Regions from separate parts of the Enterobacter sp. PL_is511 genome, predicted to be linked through region 1. Evidence: predicted binding sites of a transcription regulator. Region 1 holds the regulator's gene; the other holds the start of a gene.
The links. Region 1 encodes Fur, which represses iron uptake genes when iron is present. Its sites were predicted from a motif close to ATAATAATGAGAACNACTATCAA; they were not measured.
Positions count from the first base shown of each region.

Region 2: the regulator Fur is predicted to act here: its motif matches at 7,972-7,994, upstream of ftnA (non-heme ferritin).

Region 1 is NZ_JBVPGP010000024.1:402,923-414,369, forward strand. It holds gene chiP (chitoporin ChiP) at 1-744, shown strand, start outside; gene chiQ (ChiQ/YbfN family lipoprotein) at 792-1,121, shown strand; gene fur (ferric iron uptake transcriptional regulator) at 1,218-1,664, opposite strand; gene fldA (flavodoxin FldA) at 1,955-2,485, opposite strand; gene ybfE (LexA regulated protein) at 2,641-2,928, opposite strand; gene ybfF (esterase) at 3,057-3,830, opposite strand; gene seqA (replication initiation negative regulator SeqA) at 4,014-4,562, shown strand; gene pgm (phosphoglucomutase (alpha-D-glucose-1,6-bisphosphate-dependent)) at 4,587-6,227, shown strand; gene potE (putrescine-ornithine antiporter) at 6,332-7,645, opposite strand; gene speF (ornithine decarboxylase SpeF) at 7,642-9,840, opposite strand; gene speFL (leader peptide SpeFL) at 10,095-10,199, opposite strand; gene kdpE (two-component system response regulator KdpE) at 10,478-11,155, opposite strand; gene kdpD (two-component system sensor histidine kinase KdpD) at 11,152-11,447, opposite strand, start outside.
Region 2 is NZ_JBVPGP010000017.1:94,581-106,027, reverse strand. It holds gene otsB (trehalose-phosphatase) at 1-327, opposite strand, end outside; gene araH (L-arabinose ABC transporter permease AraH) at 504-1,490, opposite strand; gene araG (L-arabinose ABC transporter ATP-binding protein AraG) at 1,505-3,019, opposite strand; gene araF (arabinose ABC transporter substrate-binding protein AraF) at 3,091-4,080, opposite strand; gene AC0TN7_RS04275 (non-heme ferritin-like protein) at 4,868-5,371, shown strand; gene AC0TN7_RS04270 (anaerobic C4-dicarboxylate transporter) at 5,529-6,872, shown strand; gene AC0TN7_RS04265 (DUF2766 family protein) at 6,915-7,166, opposite strand; gene azuC (stress response protein AzuC) at 7,274-7,357, opposite strand; gene yecR (YecR family lipoprotein) at 7,592-7,930, shown strand; gene ftnA (non-heme ferritin) at 8,135-8,632, shown strand; gene AC0TN7_RS04245 (hypothetical protein) at 8,669-9,010, opposite strand; gene tyrP (tyrosine transporter TyrP) at 9,227-10,438, shown strand; gene AC0TN7_RS04235 (YecA/YgfB family protein) at 10,473-11,141, opposite strand.

The sequences.
Region 1 (11,447 bases):
TACCTGCACTCGCTGGGCGCGAAATACGACTTCAAAAACGATCTGGTGCTTGAAGCGGCATTTGGTCAGGCACAAGGCTATATCGATCAGTACTTTGCCAAGGCCAGCTATAAGTTTGATGTCGCGGGTAGCCCGCTGAGTACTAGCTACCAGTTCTACGGTACGCGCGATAAAGTCAGTAACGGTGGGGTCAATGACATTTATGACGGCACCGCGTGGCTGCAGGCACTCACCTTCGGCTATAAGGTTGGCCAGGTTGATTTGCGTCTGGAAGGCACATGGGTGAAGGCGGAAGGGCAGCAGGGCTACTTCCTGCAGCGTATGACTCCGACCTACGCCTCCTCCAACGGCCGTCTTGATATCTGGTGGGATAACCGCTCAGACTTCAACGCCGACGGCGAGAAAGCGGTCTTCTTCGGTGCAATGTACGACCTGAAAAACTGGAACCTGCCTGGCTGGGCGGTGGGCGCTTCTTACGCTTACGCCTGGGACGCAAAACCTGCCGATATGGCAACACCGGACGCATACTACGATCCCAACTATCGCCTGAAAGAGTCTTCCTACAGCCTGGATGCAATCTATACCCTGCAGGATGGCCGCGCGAAAGGCACGATGTTCAAACTGCACTTCACCCAGTATGACAACCACTCCGATATCCCGAGCTATGCGGGCGGTTACGGCAACATCTTCCAGGATGAACGTGACGTGAAATTCATGGTTATCGCCCCATTCACCATCTTCTGATAAACGCACTGGCGGGCTGAGTCCCGCCGGTATGGAGACTGTATATGATGAAAAAAATCGTAGTCGTCGCGTTGCTGGCATCAGGGCTGGTGGCGTGTGCGCAGACTCAGGCACCAAAAGAGGACTCCCGCCTGAAGGAGGCATATAGCGCCTGCATTAATACTGCGGAAGGTTCGCCGGAAAAAATTGAAGCCTGTCAGAGCGTGCTAAACGTGCTGAAGAAAGAGAAAGCGCATGAGCAGTTCGCGACGCAGGAAAATGTCCGCGTAATGGATTACCAGGCCTGTATCCAGGCGCGTAAAACCGGTAACGATCAGGAAGTGGCGAAGCGTTGCGACCAGATTTGGAAAGAAATTCGAAGCAATAACAGTAAGTAACTCGCTGTTATCATGCCCGGTGGCGCTGCGCCACCGGGCATTTTTTTAGGCAAAAAAAAGCCAACCTTACGGCTGGCTCAGAGTATGAACACTTGTTTATTTCGCGTCGTGCGCGTGGTCGTCTTCGCGGCAATCGCCTTCAGCACAATGACCGTAAAGGTACAGGCTGTGGTTGGTCAGGCGGATGCCATGACGCGCGGCGATTTCACGCTGGCGTGATTCGATGGAATCATCGCTGAATTCAATGACCTTGCCGCAATCGAGGCAGATCAGGTGATCGTGGTGCTGCTGCTGGGTCAGTTCGAAAACAGATTTACCGCCTTCGAAATTATGACGGGTAACAATGCCCGCGTCATCAAACTGGTTCAGCACGCGATAGACGGTAGCCAGCCCAATCTCTTCACCCATGTCGATAAGACGTTTATAAAGGTCTTCCGCACTGACATGGTGATTGTCTGGACCCTGAAGCACTTCAAGGATTTTTAACCGAGGAAGCGTAACTTTCAGGCCAGCCTTCTTTAATGCGGTATTGTTGTCAGTCATGCGGAATCTGTCCTGTTGCTAAACGATTCACTTCTGTAGGAAGTGACAGAAAATGCACCTGGGATAATGCGTCTCATTATAGAACTGCCATGGCTAAATGAAAACTGCAAGTCTCAGGCAAAATATGCTTATAAAAATGGGGTATCACCAACAAACTTGCTCAATGGAAAACCACATTTTATCAGGGAGACATTGTACAGGTCTGGGCGAAAAAGTTAAAAGATTGTAGCGATTAATTTAATCGGTTTGACCTGGGGCATGGGCGCAACCGCAGTTGCGCCGCGAAATAATCAGGCGTTCAGAATATCGTCCAGGTGCAGTTCTTCACGGATCTGCTTCACCCACTTCTCAACACGCTCGGCGGTCAGTTCTGGCTGACGGTCTTCGTCGATGGCCAGACCCACGAAGTGATCGTCATCGGCCAGGCCTTTAGACGCTTCGAAGTGGTAACCGGCGGTCGGCCAGTGGCCTACAATAACCGCGCCATTCGGCTCAATGATGTCGCGGATGGTGCCCAGCGCGTCACAGAAGTATTCGGCGTAGTCTTCCTGATCGCCACAGCCAAACAGGGCGACCAGCTTACCGTTGAAGTCGACTTCTTCCAGCGTCGGGAAGAAATCATCCCAGTCGCACTGGGCTTCACCGTAGTACCAGGTTGGGATACCCAGCAGCAAAATGTCATAGCCTTCCAGATCTTCTTTGCTGCTCTTGGCGATGTCATGCACATCAGCAACGTCTTTACCGAGCTGTTTTTGAATGTTTTTTGCGATATTTTCGGTATTGCCGGTATCACTGCCAAAGAAAATGCCGATGATTGCCATGAGTAAAATAACCTCTTGAAACTTAATAGTATGGTGGCGCAATTCGGCCACGGATAAGGGCAATAATAGCAGAACTGGCAACCCTGCGGAAACAGCTATCGCGCAGGACTGCACTCTGTGCTACATGAAAAGGGCGATAAAGGGGATTTTCAGACTTATGCCTGGCCGCGTAACGTTTCAAGCTGAGCGATCAACATCTCTTCAATGAGTTCACTGCGGCTGATATTTCGCGCGTCGGCCAGCTCGTTCAGCGCATCGACGGCGTCGGCGTTAAGCTTCAGTTCGACACGCTTAAGCCCACGATTTTTATCGCGTTTAAGCTGGTTGCGTTTATTGATACGCAGCTGTTCATCGCGCGAAAGCGGATTCGTCTTGGGTCGTCCCGGGCGACGCTCATTCGCGAACAGATCTAGTGTCGTACGGTCCGTTTGTTCTTTGGCCATGATTCTGAGACTTCGGGGGAAACACGCCGCCCTGCTAATGCCCGGGCGATAAGCGCGCCATCATACATCACCAAAAACGGCACGCCAACGACTGGACGCCTGCAGCCTTCCAGTCGCTCTCTTTTTAATCAATTTGCAGTATCAGCAAGATAGCGGCGAATGGCGCGCAGCACGGCGTCAGGTTTTTCCGCATGCACCCAGTGCCCGGCACCGGCAATAACGTGGGCGCGAGCCTGCGGGAACTGGGCCAGCAGCGTGTCGCGGTACGCGTCGGTTACGTAAGGTGAGTTTCCGCCGCGAATAAAGAGGGTAGGGTGCGGCCAGGCGGGGACGGTTTTCCAGCCCACGATGTTGTTGTACTGGTCCCAGAGCACCGGCACGTTAAAACGCCATTGCCCGTCAACAAACGACTTCAGCAGGAACTGCACGACGCCTTCTTCATCAAGATGCTCACGCATGACGGCAGCCGCCTGTTGGCGTGTCGCGACACCCGCTTCTGTGACCGCATTAATGGCGGCAAAAATCTCGTCGTGACGACGGACGTCATAATCCACGGGCGCGACGTCAATTACCACCAGGCCGCTAATACGGTCCGGGGCCAGTGCCGTCAGGGCCATCACCGCTTTACCACCCATTGAATGCCCGATCAGCGTTACCTTCTGCAGGCTATGTGCGTCCAGCGTATCCAGCAGATCCTGCGCCATCGCCGCGTAGGTCATCTCGTCGGAACGCCCGGAAAGACCGTGATTGCGCATATCGACCTGTAAAATATCGTGGTCGGTAACCAGATCACGTGCCAGCACGCCCAGGTTATCCAGGCTGCCAAAAAGCCCGTGAACCAGTACGATGGGAGAATTATTGTTCGGCGATTGTGCAGTTTGCGCTCGGGTATTCAATTTCATGGCAAAGTTCTTTTTTTACGTATGTCAGGTTAGGGTATCATGTTGACCATTCTGCCGCCCGGCTGCAAGGTTCCAGTTTAATCTGACTTTTGCCGCCAACCTGGTTTGACGCTATCCGCTGTTGGGATTTGACCTTATAATCCCAATGACTTGTATTCAGATAAGATATCGCACTGGATTAAGATGAAAACAATCGAAGTTGATGACGAACTCTATCAGTATATTGCCAGCCAGACGCGGCATATCGGGGAGAGCGCGTCCGACATTTTACGGCGCATGCTTAAAATTTCCGCCGCTTCACAGCCTGCTACCCCAGTCACCAAAGATGTCGTGTCTCAGCCAAGCGTTGTTGCACAAGCAAAACCTGCCGTGACGCCGGCAAAAGATAAAGTGCGCGCGATGCGCGAGCTGCTGCTCTCCGATGAATACGCGGAGCAGAAAAAGGCGGTTAACCGCTTTATGCTGGTGCTGTCTACACTTTATTCACTGGATAACAAAGCGTTTGCTGAAGCGACCGAGTCGCTGCACGGTCGTACTCGCGTCTATTTCGCGGGCGACGAGCAGACGCTGCTGCAAAATGGCAATCAAACCAAACCCAAACATGTTCCTGGCACCCCATACTGGGTGATAACCAATACCAATACGGGCCGCAAGTGCAGCATGATTGAACACATCATGCAGTCCATGCAGTTCCCGGCGGAATTGATTGAAAAGGTTTGCGGTACAATTTAACCCTTGCATCAGAAGGACCCGGTAATGGCAAATCACAGCCGTGCAGGCCAACCTGCACAACAAAGCGATTTGATTAACGTCGCTCAGCTGACCGCGCAGTATTACGTGCTGAAGCCGGTCGTGGGCAACGCAGAACACGCAGTGAAGTTTGGTACATCTGGTCACCGCGGCAGCGCGGCGCGCCACAGCTTTAACGAACCGCACATTCTGGCCATTGCTCAGGCCATTGCGGAAGAGCGCGCTAAAAACGGCGTTACCGGTCCGTGCTACGTGGGGAAAGATACCCATGCCCTGTCTGAACCGGCGTTCATCTCTGTTGTGGAAGTGCTGGCTGCAAACGGCGTCGATGTCATTGTTCAGGAGAACAATGGCTTCACCCCAACGCCTGCGGTCTCTAACGCCATCCTGGTACACAACAAAAAAGGTGGCGCGCTGGCTGACGGTATCGTTATCACGCCATCCCACAACCCGCCGGAAGACGGTGGCATCAAATACAACCCGCCTAACGGTGGCCCGGCGGACACCAACGTCACCAAAGTGGTCGAAGATCGTGCGAACGCCTTGCTGGCTGACGGCCTGAAAGGCGTGAAGCGCATTTCTCTGGATGCGGCCATGGCGTCCGGCCACGTAAAAGAGCAGGATCTGGTTCAGCCGTTCGTGGAAGGGCTGGCGGATATCGTCGATATGGCGGCCATTCAGAAAGCCGGCCTGAAGCTGGGCGTGGATCCGTTGGGCGGCTCTGGTATCGAATACTGGAAGCGTATCGCCGAGCACTACAAGCTGGATCTGACCATCGTGAACGATCACGTCGATCAGACCTTCCGTTTTATGCACCTGGATAAAGACGGCGCGATCCGTATGGACTGCTCTTCCGAGTGCGCAATGGCGGGCCTGCTGGCGCTGCGTGATAAATTCGATCTGGCGTTTGCTAACGACCCGGATTATGACCGTCACGGTATCGTCACCCCTGCCGGGCTGATGAACCCGAACCACTATCTGGCGGTTGCGATTAACTACCTGTTCCAGCACCGTCCGCAGTGGGGCAAAGAGGTGGCCGTCGGTAAAACGCTGGTTTCCTCGGCGATGATCGACCGGGTGGTCGAGGCGCTGGGCCGCAAGCTGGTGGAAGTGCCGGTGGGCTTCAAATGGTTCGTTGACGGTCTGCACGACGGCAGCTTTGGTTTCGGTGGAGAAGAGAGCGCGGGGGCCTCTTTCCTGCGTTTCGACGGCACGCCATGGTCAACCGATAAAGACGGCATCATCATGTGCCTGCTGGCGGCGGAGATCACCGCGGTCACCGGTAAGAACCCGCAGGAACATTACAATGATCTGGCGGCACGCTTTGGTGCACCAAGCTATAACCGTATTCAGGCCAGCGCGACGTCAGCTCAGAAAGCGGCCCTGTCCAAACTCTCTCCGGAGATGGTCAGCGCAAGCACCCTGGCAGGTGACCCGATCACCGCGCGTCTGACGGCGGCACCGGGCAACGGCGCCTCCATTGGTGGGCTGAAAGTGATGACCGAAAACGGCTGGTTCGCCGCGCGTCCATCCGGTACGGAAGATGCGTATAAAATCTATTGCGAAAGCTTCCTCGGCGCTGAGCACCGTCAGCAGATTGAGAAAGAAGCGGTAGAGATTGTCAGCGAAGTGCTGAAAAACGCGTAAGTGCGGTTTGTGTGCGGGCTGATGCCCTCACCCCGGCCCTCTCCCACAGGGAGAGGGAGAAAACAATAAAAACGGCAACCCTTGGGTTGCCGTTTTGCTTTTACCTAACTGTGCTTATTCTTCAATTCAAACCGTGGTGACACCAGACCGTACAGCGTCCAGCCCATAAAGGTCACCATCGCGCCATACAGCATCGCTTCCTCACCGGATGAGTAGAGCGCGTAGAAGCTGTAAATCGCGCCAATCAGCGCCACGATATTCGCCGCACGCGCCTTGCGTGGATCCACCTTCGCGACTTTCTGAATAATCACCAGCGCCGCCATCGACAGAATATACGGAATGATATTTGTCACGACCGCCAGGTTGACCAGCACGTTGAACTGGCTGTTCAGCGACGGGCTAATGGTCATCAGCGACAATCCGCTCTGGAAGATAACAATCGCCAGCATGCCCTGCACCGGCGCATCCGCTTTGGTCACGCGGGAGAAGATTTTTGGGAAGTAACCTTCATCAGCGGAGGATTTAAACACCTGTGCGATGGTGAACTGCCACCCAAGGAGTGAACCGCAGCAGGACATCACCATCAGACCCATGATCACTTTCCCGACTTCCGGAGTGAACATCTGCGCGAAGGCCAGCCCGAACGGCGCCGTGGAGTTAGCCAGATCCATATTCGGTACGATGCCCGCAATGACGTTAGTCGAGACGATATAGATCACCGCCGCGCCCAGCGTTCCGCCAAGGACCGCAATCGGCACGTTCTTTTCAGGATTGTCCACCACTTCCGCGTTCGCGCAGGCGGATTCCAGCCCCAGGAAAGCCCAGAGCGTCATAGCGATAGAAGAGCCCACAGCGGTAAAGAACGGCACATGGTGCGGGTTCCAGGAGTTGGCGTACAGCGTCGGGCTGAACCAGAACCAGCCGATGATGCACAGGCCGACAACCGGGATAATCACACCCCAGACGGTGATGCTGGAGAGCTGTCCGGTGATACGCGCGCCGCCAAAGTTAGCTACGGTGCAGATCCACAGAACCCCGATGGTCGCCAGCCCAATTTGTACCGGGCTGAGCGTCGCGCCAAACAGCTCCGTACCGTAACCTACGGCGGAGATGGCAATCGCCACGTTGGCGATCAGCAGCGACACGCCGTAGGTGTAGTTGGCCATAAAGTTGCCCGACTTGCCAAAGGCGTATTCGGCATAGCCCCCCATCCCGCCTGACTTACGGCTGAACATCCCGCACTTGGCGAACGCCCACGCCAGCGCCATTGAACCGACTGCCGTCACCAGCCAGGAGATGATAGAGATGGTACCCACCTCTGCAAGCTTGGTGGGCAGCATGATAATCCCGGAGCCCATCATGTTCACCATGGTGAGGATGGTCAGCTGCACCACGCCCATCTTATTGGACTTACTCATAATTTCTCTCCTTTCAGCAGCGTGGACTGAGCGGTGGGTTGTTTGATGACATTGCAGCGAACCTGTTTGCGGCCCTCACACTCCTCGACGTACACACCCTGCAGCTCCGGCGCGAAGCCCGGAAGAAGGTTGATGCCTTCTTCCAGGGCGGCAAAGTAGCGCAGCACGGAACCGCCCCAGACTTCCCCTGGGACAACACACAGTACCCCCGGCGGATAAGGAAGGGCGCCTTCGGCGGCGATGCGGCCTTCCGCGTCGCGCAGGGAGACCAGCTCAACTTCACCGCGCAGATAGGCGTAGTTCGCGTCCTGCGGGTTCATCATCACGCGTGGGAAGTGAGACTTGCGGAACATCTCTTTCTGCAGCTGTTTCACGTTGTGGCGGGCGTACAGGTCATGCATCTCCTGGCAGATCTGGCGCAGGGTGTAATCCGCGTAACGTTCCGGATGCTGTTTGTAGAGAGAAGGCAGGACCTCTTTCAGCGGAGCATCGCTCTCGAGCAGTTTTTCGAAGCGCACCAGCTGCGCCACCAGCTGCTGCAGTTTGCCCATATCTTCCGCAGGCGTGAGCAGGAACAGGATCGAGTTGAGATCGCATTTTTCCGGCACGATGCCGTTTTCACGCAGGAAGTTGGCGAGGATAGTGGCGGGCACGCCGAAGTCGTCATACTCCCCGGTGCGGGCGTTAATGCCCGGCGTGGTCAGCAGGAGCTTGCATGGGTCGATAAAATACTGATGCTCTGCGTAGCCTTCAAAAGCGTGCCAGTTTTCACCCGGTACGAAGTGGAAGAAGCGCAGATCGGTTGCAATCTCCGCCGTGTCCCAGCTTTCCCACGGACGACCATCCACCGTCTCCGGCACGAAGGGACGCAGATACTGGCAGTTCTCCAGGATCAGCTTGCGCGCTTCGATACCGTTCACCACGCAGTCCATCCACATGTTGCGGCCGCTCTGGCCTTCATGCATACGGGCGTTAATGTCCAGCGCAGCGAACAGCGGATAGAACGGGCTGGTGGAGGCGTGCATCATAAAGGCATTATTCAGCCGCTTATGCGGGACATAGCGCTGCTGGCCTTTGATGTGGCTGTCTTTCTTGTGAATTTGCGAGGTCTGGGAGAAGCCTGCCTGCTGTTTATGCACGGACTGGGTAACCAAAATCCCCGGATCGTTTTCGTTCAGCTCCAGCAGCAGCGGCGAGCAGTCGGCCATCATCGGAATAAACTGCTCGTAACCCACCCAGGCCGAGTCAAACAGGATGTAATCACACAGGTGCCCAATCTTATCCACCACCTGACGGGCGTTATAGATGGTGCCATCGTAGGTACCCAGTTGGATCACCGCCAGACGGAACGGACGCGCATCGCGTGCACGGCCCGGCGCCACCTCTGCTACCAGCTCGCGCAGATAGCTTTCTTCAAAGCAGTGGGCGTCAATGCCACCAATGAAGCCGTACGGGTTACGCGCGGTTTCGAGATAGACCGGCGTTGCGCCAGCCTGGAGGAGGGCACCGTGATGGTTAGATTTGTGGTTGTTACGGTCGAACAGCACCAGGTCGCCCGGGGTAAGCAGGGCGTTAAGCACCACTTTGTTGGATGACGAGGTGCCGTTCAGCACGAAGTAGGTCTTATCGGCATTAAAGACCTTCGCCGCATGTTGCTGCGCAATGCACGGCGCGCCCTCGTGAATCAGCAGATCGCCCATTGCGACGTCGGCGTTACACAGATCGGAGCGGAAAAGCGTCTCACCAAAGAAATCGACAAACTGATTACCGGCAGGATGACGGCGGAAGAACTGACCGCCCTGATGCCCAGGACAGTCAAACGCGCTGTTACCCTGCTTCACATAGTCGACCAGGGCGCGGAAAAACGGCGGACGCAGCTGGGTTTCGTACTTCAGGGCCGCTGCTTCCAGCTGGCGTCCATAAAAGTCGTTGCTGGTGTCTGAATACTCAAATACGCCATGAATGCGCGATAAATAGTCTGCCGGAATGATCTCTTCTTTATGCGTCGCGACAAAAACAGGAATGCCAAAACCGGTGGCTTCTATTTCGTCCAGGATACCGCTGGCAATATCCGTTACCGCCAGAACAATGGCGGCAACATCAATATAATCAGAAGCGCGGACATCCACCAGTTCACGCTGGGTGGTAAAGCAATCCGGACAGGCACGGCTGGCTGCGATTTTTAAACTTTTCATCTTTCTCTCTTTATTTTAGGTAATAAGCGTCCCTCGATTTCTTGCAAGAAAGAAATCGATAATTTTCCGGAAAAAAAGCAAAGGGTGGCCGCTGATTTAAATCAGTGAATTGCTTTTTTGATGATTGAAATTCAGTCCGCCCGGTGCGGATGAGTCTGAATCAAGATGAATGAGCGCACGGGTTCACAGGCAAAAGCCTGTAAAATAAGATGTTTCAGGATGACCTGTAAGCGAGTGCGCCAGAAGTCGAAGGACTACCGGGCATTAAAGAGATGAAAGTCAAAGCAGTTTCGGTGGGCAAACATCATGATATGTGTTGTCCGCCTTATATGGGGCATTAAGCGATTGTTGTTTTCCATGATTCATTTTCCTTTCAGTAATTGAAAGCATGGTCATTTTATCCAGGAAAAGGCGATTAACCGTGAGGTAGATCACCGATAATCGATCAAATCAGAAATAAATATTCGTTTTAGATGAATATCGCAGATCAAAATTCTGATTTGTTGATGCTGCGTTAATGGGTTGTGTTATCAATGTTTTAAATGAGCAAAAATAACCCGTAAAAATAACGTATGGGTTATTTGTGAAATATTTTCTGAGGGATTTAGTTTTATTTAGAAATAAAATGAATAGTTATTCAAAGCATAAACCGATAACCGATACCGGTTTCAGTTAATAGATGGCGAGGGCGAGCGGGGTCGACTTCGAGTTTCTGACGAAGATGTCCCATATATATGCGTAAATAATGACTATGTTCCACAGCGTTGGGTCCCCACACCTGACTTAACAGCTGGCGTTGGGTGAGAACCTTACCGTGGTTGTTGAGCAGTACGGCGAGCAGGCGAAATTCTATCGGCGTGAGGTGAATCTCCTCATCGCCGCGCACAATGCGCCGCGCGGCCAGGTCAACCCGGATATCCCCAAACGTGTAGGTTGGGTCAGCAGGCGTGGTTGCGCTGTGGCGACGCAGGGCCACGCGAAGGCGGGCCTGTAGTTCGCCGATCCCAAAAGGTTTAATCAGATAGTCATCCGCCCCGGCATCCAGCGCCGCGATTTTATCCGTCTCTTCAGTACGGGCGGAGAGCACGAGGATCGGCATCTGGCTCCACTGACGGACTTCCCGGATAAAATCGATGCCGTCACCGTCCGGTAGGCCAAGATCGAGGATCACCAGGTCCGGCTTGCGGGTAGCGGCTTCAATTAAACCCCGCTGAAGCGTACCCGCATCATGAACGCGCAGACCGTCTCCTTCCAGCGCAGCGCGCAGAAAACGGCTAATGGCGATCTCATCTTCAACAATCAGAACGTTGATCACAAATCCTCTGGTAATTCATTAAGTTCTGGCGGGGTTTCCAGAGGAAGTGTAACACAAAACCGCGCGCCGCCTTCCGGACGATTCTCTGCGGAAATGGTCCCGCCATGGACGTCAATGATCGCCTGGCAAATCGCCAGCCCCAGCCCGACGCCTGGAATGGCCGACTCCTTATTGCCGCGTGCGAATTTTTCGAAAATAGCCAGCTCCTGCCCGGCTGGGATGCCGGGGCCGGTATCCCAGACGTCAAGACGAAGCGTACCATCGTCCACCGTCGCATCCACCCCAATCCGGG
Region 2 (11,447 bases), on a different contig from region 1:
CTGCTTATGGAGCGTTTGCGTGAGTGCGTCGGGGAGTGAAACGATATGCGTTTGATCATGGATGTCGCGGCGCTCCGCTCCGTGTACACCGGCCAGCGGAAAGTGGTATGGACTGGCGAGCAGATCCAGCTCGGCCATTGAGCGCCCTGATATCAATGCCAGTGCTCCCTCATTCATGAGCGAGAGCTGATGCAAATCCTGTAACACCGCCTCCGGAATAGACACCTGATCGGGGTGCGGTTTTATCCCGGCGAGCGTGCCGTCGAGATCAAAAAAGAAAGCATAGTGTCCGGGCAGTACAGGCGGTGCGGTTAACGTGTCAGCCACCCTTTTCCTCCTTACGGTTTACGAGAGGTAAACGCCTTTACCTCTTTCATAGCCATGTAAGTATAGACAGTGTGACGTGGCTCGCCATTTGACAACCGCCCCGCCAGTATTACTGGCGGGGCGGTTAAGAGGTCAACTAAGGTTATAAGTTGAGCAATAAAAGACAGGAAAAAGGGTTACACGGTACGCTTCGCTTTTTGCTTGTAACGGTCGAAAATCACCGCTGCCAGCAGGATCAGACCACGAACCACGTACTGCGAGAACGGCGAAATATTCAGCAGGTTCATGGCGTTCTCCACCGTCCCTAAAATCAGGATACCGGCCACCACATATGAGATTTTTCCGATGCCACCCTTGAGGGAAACGCCCCCTAACACGCAGGCCGAAATGACGATCAGCTCGTAACCGATAGAGGTCATCGGCTGGCCGCTGGTCATACGCGACGCCAGAATAATCCCCGCTGCGGCAGAAACCAGCCCAGAGAGCACAAAGATAATAATCTTGGTGCGTACGACCGGCACCCCAGCCAGACGGGCGGCCTCTTCATTACCGCCAATCGCCAGCGTATTACGGCCAAAGGTGGTCCGGTTAAGCAGGAAGCCGAACAGGATCAGGCAGGCCACCGTCAGCCATATAGGCGCAGGCAGACCCAGCCAGTTGGCATAACCCAGCGTGAAGAAGCGCTCGTCTTCAATCCCCACCGCTTTACCGTCGGAGATGATATAGGCCAGCCCGCGGACAATTTGCATTGTCGCAAGCGTGGTGATCAGGGCGTTAATCTTCAGGCGCGCGATAACAAAACCGTTCACCAGACCGCTGATGACGCCGAGTAACAGACCGGCTAAGACGCCAATCCACAGGCTCTCCGTCATGTTGATCACCACGGCCGTCGTGACGCCCGCACAGGCAATCACCGACGCCACCGACAGGTCAAAATCGCCGGAGGCCAGGCAGAACAGCATCCCGCAGGCCACCATCCCGGACATGGAAATGGCCAGCCCCAGCCCCTTCATATTAATGAAGGTGGCAAAATTAGGGACAAAGATCGCGCAGGCAAGGAACAGTGCGGCAAAAACCACCAGCATGCCGTACTGATCCCAGATACGTCCAATACTCAGCGCCGACTTCGGCTTCGGCACTCCGGATGTAGTAACAGAGGACATCATTAACTCCTTACTCAGGCGACAGCCTGGCTAACTTTAGGCATGGCGAGGTTCAACGCCTGTTGTTCATTCGCCTGTTCATGAAGTAATTCGCCGGCAATTTCGCCTTCACGCATCACCACAATGCGGTCGGCCACGCCAAGCACCTCCGGCAGATCGCTGGAGGCGAAGAGCACCGCCACGCCGCGTTTTGCCAGCTCATAGATCACGTTATAGATTTCGTGTTTTGCCCCCACATCGATACCGCGCGTCGGCTCGTCCAGCAAAATGACCTTCATATCTTCTGACAGCCAGCGGCCTAAAATTGCCTTCTGCTGGTTTCCGCCTGACAGATTCATGATCAGCTGTTCCGGACCCGGCGTTTTGATATTCAGCGAGCGAATATGGTGGTCGGCGTTACTCGACTCCCAGCTATCGTTTATCAGGCAACCGGCGCGAATAAACTTACGACGGGCAGAAATATTGATGTTGTCGCGCACCGAGTGCACCGGAATGATCCCCTCGGCTTTCCGGTCTTCCGGGCAGAGCATCATCCCCGCCCCGATCGCGTGGGCCGGTTTCTGGATATCTACCCGTTCGCCGTCAATAGAGACCTGACCATCGGTAATACGGGTACCGCCGAACAGACCTTTCATCAATTCGCTGCGCCCCGCCCCCACCAGACCAAACAGGCCGACGATTTCACCGCTGCGTACGGATAACGAAATCGGTATTCTGACGCCCGGCGCTTTGACGTTATCCAGGCGCAGGCGTTCCGGGCCGTACGGGCGCGGTTGCCAGTGATAAATATCGCCCAGATCGCGTCCGACCATCGCCTGAACCAGCTGGTCATGGTTCACCTGCGCCATGTCGGTAAAGGTGCGCACATAGCGTCCATCTTTAAAGACGGTGATGGCGTCGCTCAGGGCAAAAATCTCTTCCATACGGTGCGAGACATACAAAATCGTGCGGCCTTCCTGACGCAATTCGCGGATCACGCGGAACAGATTTTCGATTTCACGCTTAGAGAGCGAACTGGTAGGTTCGTCGAAGGCAATAATTCTGGCGTTACGCGCCAGCGCCTTGGCAATTTCAACCATCTGCCACTGGCCGATGGAGAGGTATTTCAGCGGCGTCTGGGGATCGACGTCCAGGCCCAGATGCTTAAGCTGCAGCCCCGCTTCATAATTAAGTAGCGAACGATTTACCACGCCGCCTTTGTGCGGGAGCTGTCCCAAATAGATGTTTTCCGCCACGGTCATCTCAGGAATGAGGTGCAGCTCCTGGTAGATGATCGCCACCCCGGCATTGAGCGCCGCCGTGGTATCGGCAAACGCCACCTCTTCACCGCGTATGGCCAGCGAGCCGGTAGTGGGCGCGTAGTTACCGCTGAGGATCTTCAACAGCGTGGATTTTCCCGCACCGTTTTCCCCCATCAGGGCGTGAACCTGGCCGGCATAGCAGTCGAAGCTGATATCGGTCAGCGCGTTAACACCGGGGAAAGTTTTCCCGATGCCGCGAAAAGAGAGATACGGATCAGACTGTCGCATAACGTCTCCGTGATTCCTGTAGTGTGTACGTCTGGCCCCTCACGAAGGATGAGGGGCACAATCACCGCGTATTACTTACCGCCCAGTCCTTTTTTCGCCAGCTCCTCTTTGAAGTTGTCGCGGGTAATCAGCACCACGTCGGTCACTTCGGTAAATTTCGGCGGCTCAGCCCCTTTGGTGACCCAGTTGTAGAGCATCTCACTGGATTTATAGCCGTGAACGTCCGGGCTTGGCAGCAGAGAACCGTAGAAGCCGGTAGCCTGCGCTTTGGACAGCTCGCTGACGGCGTCAACGCCATTGATGCCAATCCCGATCACGTCAGGCGCTTTAAAGCCCTGGCCTTCCGTCGCGCGTACCCCACCCAGCACGGTGTTGTCGTTCATGCCGACCACCAGCCAGTGTTTGACCTCCGGATGCTGAACCAGCATAGAGTTCGCGGCGTCGAAAGCGCCCGGGATATCGTTAGATTTGGTAGGGACTTTGTAGATCTGTTTTTCCGGGAAACCGGCCGCTTTCAGCGCGTCCATTGAACCGGAAGTACGGCGACGTGCGGTGTCCAGCTCGTCTGCGGTAATGGCCATCACCGCAGTCTCTTTGACATCCCAGCCGCGCTTTTGCATCTCTTTATAGAGTTCCTGCCCCTGGCGTTCGCCAATTTTGGTCGCCGCCATCATCACCAGCGGGACGCTATCCATCGGCTTGCCTTTGGCGTTAACGAACTGATCGTCAACCGCGATGACCTTCATATCGTAACCGCGCGCTTTCGCCGCGATGGCCGAACCGAGCTTTGGATCCGGAGTACAGATAACGAAACCTTTCGCACCGCTGGCCGCCAGGCTGTCGATGGCGTTCAGGGTTTTCTCACCGTCAGGCACGGCGATTTTAATCACTTCAAAACCTAAATCTTTCCCGGCTTTATCGGCGAATTTCCACTCAGTCTGGAACCAGGGCTCTTCGGGCTGTTTTACCAAAAAACCGAGTTTTAAATTCTCAGCGATAGCGGATTGTGACATAACGGCAGCCAGACCGATGGCCGCCAGCGCTTTAGTAAATTTGTGCATGGTAAACTCCAGCTTTAGCATTCTTTTCTGTAGGGAATATGTGCGTGCTTCTTATTTAATCGGACTTAAAACAAGGCATTAGCGCTTACCTCGTCATAAGCGTTATTGCTGGTGATAGTTTTAGCGGGAAATTAATCATCCATAAGAGAGCCCCATCACACCGCAGAATTACAGTAATTGCGTACATAAATTCAGCGAAAAATGACATAAAAAAGGCAGGATTTGTCAGACAAATGAAAGTGGGTTAAGCAGAATTATCCATAAGATTAGCTAAGAAATCCCTGATACCCCTCAGCGGACTAAACGTCATCTGGCGTTAAAGGGGTTCAAGATGTTTTTCATCAAAAATGCACCAGGTACCTGAACACGGTTATTCCGCAGAATTTGATTTAGCGCAATTTTATTAGCACATCATATATTCGAAAACATTAATCCGTATTTCTCTTTTTCACGGAGTATTATTCCAACTTAATATTTTCGAAAGAGTAACAGTGTATCACTGCAATAAAAATTGTTAATTATTAGAGCATTAAACCATATTCAATTCATGGCAAGCTGATTGCATTTCTGTACTATATTAAACTTTGTAATGTATGGTAAATACAGCCCAATTAAGAGTTTTCTTAGACCAAAGACAAGGGTATGCTTATTTATATCGAACACAGGAAGTGAATTTCGGTCGACTTCGGTCACGGCAGAATGTGTATTTCTGCTCTTTTCTTCATATTTGCCTGACGCTCAGGTTAAGCAACGGACATCACGTCCCACAGTCAATAAGGATATGAGTATGGCTACCCAAACGATGATGCAAAAACTTAACGCGCAGATGAACCTTGAGTTCTACGCCTCGAATCTGCACCTTCACTTAAGTGCGTGGTGTGCCGAGAATAGCCTCACGGGATCTGCCACCTTCTTTCGCTCTCAGGCGCAAAGTAACGTCACCCATATGATGCGTGTCTTTAACTTCCTGAAAGCCGCAGGGGCAAATCCTGTCGTTAAAGCCCTTGATGGGATCAATGAAAATTACTCTTGCCTGGAAGAACTGTTTCAGAAGACGCTTGAAGAGTATGAACAACGCTGCAGCACCCTCAACAAACTGGCCGATGAAGCCAGAGCGCAGCAGGACATTACGACGCTCAGCTTCTTACGCGATATGGATAAAGAGCAGCAGCAGGATGGCCTGCTGCTGAAGACGCTGGCGGATGAGATCCATAATGCGCAGCAGGCAGGTTTATGTCCTGAGCAAACCGACCGTCATCTGCTCGACATCGTGGCGGTGCAGCACCACTGAGTTTTTTGGCCTGCTCCCATTCGGAGGAGCAGGCTCCCTTCACGTCTCCAACCTTCTGCTTTTGCTGAAATTTAACAAATCAGATCTGGCTCCCAATGATTAACCACACAACGTGTGATGATTTATTTAGTTACATAATCATTGACGAGGGAGCATCATGATCACCATTGAGTTTGTTGTCATTCTCCTCTGCCTGCTGACGGGTACGCGTTTCGGCGGTATGGGGCTCGGGTTAATTAGCGGTATTGGTCTTTTTATTTTATGTTTTGTCTTTGGTCTGCAACCGGGTAAGCCGCCGGTAGACGTTATGCTGACCATCCTCGCGGTGATTGGTTGTGCCGCTACGCTGCAGACTGCGGGTGGCCTCAACGTCATGATGCAGTTTGCTGAACGTCTGCTGCGCAAACACCCACAGCACATCACCCTGCTCGCCCCATTCACCACCTGGATGCTGACCTTTCTGTGCGGCACCGGGCATGTGGTCTATACCATGTTCCCCATCATTGCGGATATCGCCCTGAAAAAAGGGATCCGCCCCGAGCGCCCCATGGCCGTGGCATCGGTCGCGTCGCAGATGGCGATTACCGCCTCCCCCGTGTCCGTTGCCGTGGTGTCGCTGGTGTCTATCCTGGCGGCCCAGCATGGTATCGGCCACGCGTGGGGGATCCTGGAAATTCTCGCCGTGTCGGTTCCCGCTTCACTTTTCGGCGTAGCTATTGCTGCCCTGTGGAGTTTACGCCGCGGAAAAGATTTGGCGGATGACATGGAGTTTCAGGAAAAGCTGAAAGATCCTAAGCAGCGCGAGTTTATCTACGGTGGAACGGAGACGTTAATGAATCAGCGTTTCCCTAAACAGGCCTACTGGTCCACGTGGATTTTCTTTGCCGGTATTGCCGTGGTCGTTTTGCTGGGTGCGTTCCCTGAGCTGCGCCCCGCCTTTGAGCTGAAAGGCAAAATGACGGCGCTGTCGATGAACCTTGTTATTCAGATGATGATGTTAATTGCAGGGGCCGTGATGCTAATGGCCTGTAAGGTCAACGCGTCGGCGATTTCCAACGGCGCGGTGTTTAAGGCCGGTATGGTCGCGATCTTCTCGGTGTTCGGCGTGGCGTGGATGAGCGATACCTTTTTCCAGGCGCATCTCGACGAGTTAAAGCTGGCGCTGGAAGGCGTCGTGAAAAGCCACCCGTGGACGTATGCTATTGTGCTGTTTCTGGTGTCAAAACTGGTGAACAGCCAGGCGGCTGCGCTGACGGCCGTTGCGCCTATGGGCCTCATGCTCGGCATCGACCCGAAAATGCTGATCGCCTTTTTCCCTGCGTCATACGGCTATTTCGTCCTGCCGACCTACCCAAGTGATTTGGCCTGCATCGGCTTTGACCGTTCAGGCACCACCCGCATCGGCAAATTTATCATCAACCACAGCTTTATTCTGCCTGGGCTGATTGGGGTAAGCTGCGCGTGCGCGGCGAGCTACCTGCTGGTCCAGACGTTCTTCTGACAGTATCAAGGGGCGACACATGCCGTCGCCCATTTCCCGGTTTTAGTGGGATTCACCCTGCGGCGTGAATCGCAGTTCAATCAGCGCGATGGCTTTCTGGATCGCACGAAGCGTAACCGGATCGGCGGCAGCGGGATGGCTGGCGAAATCGATGTTTTTCAGCTGCGTAGACATCTTCTCGCGCACTTCAACCGGCGCAATCACGTCAAGAACATCAAGGATTTGTTTGATAACCAGCTGACAGGCGACAACGTCAGAGACCAGTTCCTGATCGGCGCTCAGGTTTTGTGACATGGGGTTTTCTCCTTATTTAAAGGCCGCCATAGTAGCAAAACACACCCCTGGCATCTTCCCTTCATCGCCTGCAGGTATAAAAAAACCCGCCGAAGCAGGTTTTTTTATCAGAACATGGCGCCCGGCGGCACGTCTTTGAAGGTGCGGCAGTAATTGGCCCACATACTTTTCAGGATTTTGCGCAGTTTCACGATGATGCTCCATTAACTTGTTATACAACTTTATTATCAACGTGCCTATAATATGACCACCATCACAAAAATCAACACTTTTGTGATGCGCATCACATTTATATCAGGGCATGGCCTGAAAGCGCTCACCGCGGACCCGTTGCGAAGAGTGAGGGCAGATTGTCCGGCTATTCCAGCCATTGCAGCGGGCATCTGCGGGTACGATAACGTATTTCCATCCACTCAGAGCGAATCATGAAAAGAGTCATTGTAGCCGGTACAATCCTGCTGCTCGCGGGATGTACCATTAACCGCCAGGCTGAAGTCAGCAGCCTCGACGCGCCGAACGGCATCGTCCGCCTCGACTACGGCCAGGCTGCGCTGCAAAATGCGTATTCCGATGAGTATGTGAATAACGGCACGGCGGCAAAAGCGTGTCAGAGCATGGGTTATGCCACTGCCTCAGCCTATGGTCAGCCCATTAAAACCTGCACTCTGACCAGCGGCTCTTTGTGCCTGAACGAGAGCGTGACCATCCAGTATAAATGTATGGGTTACGCCGTTAATCCTAAGTCAACTAATCCGTGGTATTAATCGAAGCTGCCAGCGCATGCTGGCAGTTTATTTCATTACGAACAAAAATAATTCTCATTAATAAGTTATAAAAATCGCCAATGCGTTTTATTCCCATTCGTATTTTAAATAAATAAAATAAAGATTTTACGTTTTGCAAATAATTAAATAACAAATTATAGTGTCGCTCATTGTGAACCAGAAATAATAATCCGGAGCGTCACCATGCTGAAAACTGAAATGATCGACAAGCTCAACGCACAAATGAACCTTGAGCTTTTTTCATCCCTGCTCTACCAGCAGATGAGCGCCTGGTGCAGCTACCATAGTTTCGAGGGCGCTGCCGCGTTTCTGCGTCGTCACGCTCAGGAAGAGATGACCCACATGCAGCGTCTGTTTGATTATCTGACAGATACGGGCAGCCTGCCGCGCATTGAAACCGTGGCATCACCGTTCGCTGAGTATAATTCTCTTGATGAACTGTTCCGCGCCACCTACGAGCACGAGCAGCTTATCACGCAGAAAATTAACGAACTGGTTCATGCCGCGATGACCAGCCAGGATTATCCAACCTTTAATTTCCTGCAGTGGTACGTCGCTGAGCAACACGAAGAAGAGAAGCTGTTTAAATCCGTGCTGGATAAATTATCTCTGGTGGGGAAATCCGGCGAAGGCCTTTACTTTATTGATAAAGAACTCTCCACTCTTGATACGCAGAATTAATTTCAGCGCGGTGCCGGTTTCCGGCACCGCGTTAATTTACATACACCCCGCACAGCTGGTGCAACGCCAGTCATGGGGATTCACGGCCTGGTAAAAATAGCGGTAGCTGGACGTCTCCAGCGGAATACCGACCTCGAAAAACAGATCCGTTAACCAGTCGACATTCTCGATGATCCACTCATCTTCCTGTAAGCCTTGTGCAAAGGTTTCATCTTCAGGATCAATAACCGAATAGATAGCCCAGGTGCCCATATCCTTTTCGCGACGGGACTCGGGAAGGTTCAGGGGCTGATTCTGCCAGCTGATTATCCAGTGACCATGGCACAACAGGTTACCTCCCCGGCTCCATGCCGCGGTAAAGGGATTCTCCCCTGCCATAAGACCCTCACTTAATTTGATAATTTGTATTTATTGTTTACGTTACGCCGGAATATCGCGCAGCAGTATTGCCCTTATGAGGTAGGTATAGGCCTGGGTCATTAATACGTAAATAATTTTTTACACCACTTGTAACGGTGATTTGACGAGTAACGGCTTTTCCCTTACTCTGCGCCGCAGATTTTGTCGCGGTTAAGAAGCGTTGTAGAGGAAAGCGTGAAAAACAGAACTCTGGGAAGTATTTTTATCGTCGCCGGAACGACAATTGGCGCAGGAATGCTGGCAATGCCTCTGGCAGCCGCGGGCGTGGGATTTGGCATGACCCTGCTGCTGCTGGGAACGCTCTGGGCGCTGATGTGTTACACCGCACTGTTGCTGCTTGAGGTTTACCAGCACGTACCCGCCGACACCGGTCTGGGTTCGCTTGCGGCGCGCTATCTCGGACGCTACGGCCAGTGGATAACCGGCTTTAGCATGATGTTCCTGATGTACGCCCTGACCGCCGCCTATATCAGCGGTGCCGGGGAGCTCATCGCCTCCAGCGTCAACGACTGGTTTGGCTCTGACATTACCCCTGCGACGGGCGCCATCTTCTTTGCGCTCATCGGCGGCGGCGTGGTCTGCGTGGGCACATCGCTGGTCGATCTGTTTAACCGTTTTCTGTTCAGCGCTAAAATTCTCTTCCTGATTGTCATGCTGGTGCTGCTGGCGCCGCACGTGCACAAGGTTAACCTGCTGACGTTGCCGCTGGAAAAAGGGCTGGCGCTCTCCGCGATCCCGGTCATTTTCACCTCGTTTGGCTTCCACGGCAGCGTGCCGAGCATCGTCAGCTATATGAACGGCGATATCCGAAAACTGCGCCGCGTCTTTATTATCGGCAGCGCGATCCCGCTGATTGCCTATATTTTCTGGCAGCTGGTGACGCTGGGCAGCATTGACTCTTCAACCTTTATTGGGCTGATGGCGCAACACGCTGGCCTGAACGGTTTTCTGCTGGCACTGCGCGAGGTCGTCACCTCCCCACACGTGGAGCTGGCGGTACACCTGTTTGCCGACCTGGCGCTGGCAACCTCGTTCCTGGGCGTGGCGCTCGGCCTGTTTGATTATCTGGCCGATCTGTTCCAGCGCCGCAATACCGCGGCCGGACGGTTACAGACGGGCGCAATCACCTTCCTGCCGCCGCTGGCGTTCGCGCTGTTTTATCCGCGCGGATTTGTGATGGCGCTGGGGTACGCAGGGGTAGCGCTGTCGATCCTTGCCCTCCTCCTCCCTTCCCTGCTGGCATGGAAAAGCCGTCAGCAGCATCCTCAGCAAGGGTATCGCGTGGCGGGCGGAAAACCGCTGCTGTGCGTTGTGTTTGGCTGCGGGGTGGTGATTATTCTGGTGCAGGTGTTGATTGCAGCCGGGATGCTGCCGGAAGTGGGTTAAATAAAAAAAGGGGCTGTCATCAGCCCCTTTTTTATCAGTGCAAACAGCAGCTCTTAAACTTCTTCCCGCTGCCGCAAGGACACGGATCGTTACGCCCGACCTTTGTGCCGTTCACAATCGGCTTCTTCGCTTCCGGCTGCTGCGGGTTGTTTACCCAGTATTGATATAAACGCAGTGCCGCAGGCTGGATGCTCTCGATGCTGGCGATGTACTCCTCTTCGGACAGTTCATCCAGCTTGTCGCTATTCTCTTCCGTACCGTGCAGCGCAATCACCTCAAGATCGGCCTTCAGGGCTTCCGGCAAGGCAGACCAGTCCGTCAGCGCCACGCCGCGCATGTAGCCGTAGCACCACTCTTCCACCACGGTATAACTCTCACCGTCAACGTCGTTATAGCCAAACATCGGTTCGAACTGATCCGGGTATTCACTCAGGCGCTCGGCAATATCGTTCATGTGCTTAAAGCAGAGATCGATAAAACGGTTCATCTCACGATCGTTTTTCCAGCGCGGAATGTACTTCTCGCCACCCCAAACCGCCACCAGCCAGGCATCTGGCTCAACGACAACAGGACCGGAAAGCACTGCGGTAAGCATGCCGTCCAGTTCGGACACGTCAATTACGGACGCGTCATCATGACCGTAAGACATTAACGTCTCTTCAAGCCACGCCATTTCGCTTTCATTCAATGGGCCTTCAGTCATCGCTGATACTCCTGCAAAAAAGGAAACGATCCTAACACATATCTCACCCTTCTCCGGGCTGAAGTTTAGGTCTTTATTGCTGCAAAAACGTGCAAACCGTGAGCTTTGCACAACTTATGGGCTTTATTGTTAACGATATGTGATCTCCGCTGTAATTTCTTCTCCTCCCGCAAGGCGGCATAACGCGGCGCTCTATACTCAAACATGTCGCATGCTCGTCAATGGGTTAACCATTCTGGCAACGTTTTTGCTTAACGTTCTTCGCGCGTCCCTGCGCAGGGAAATCTCGCCGTAATATGCAGGATG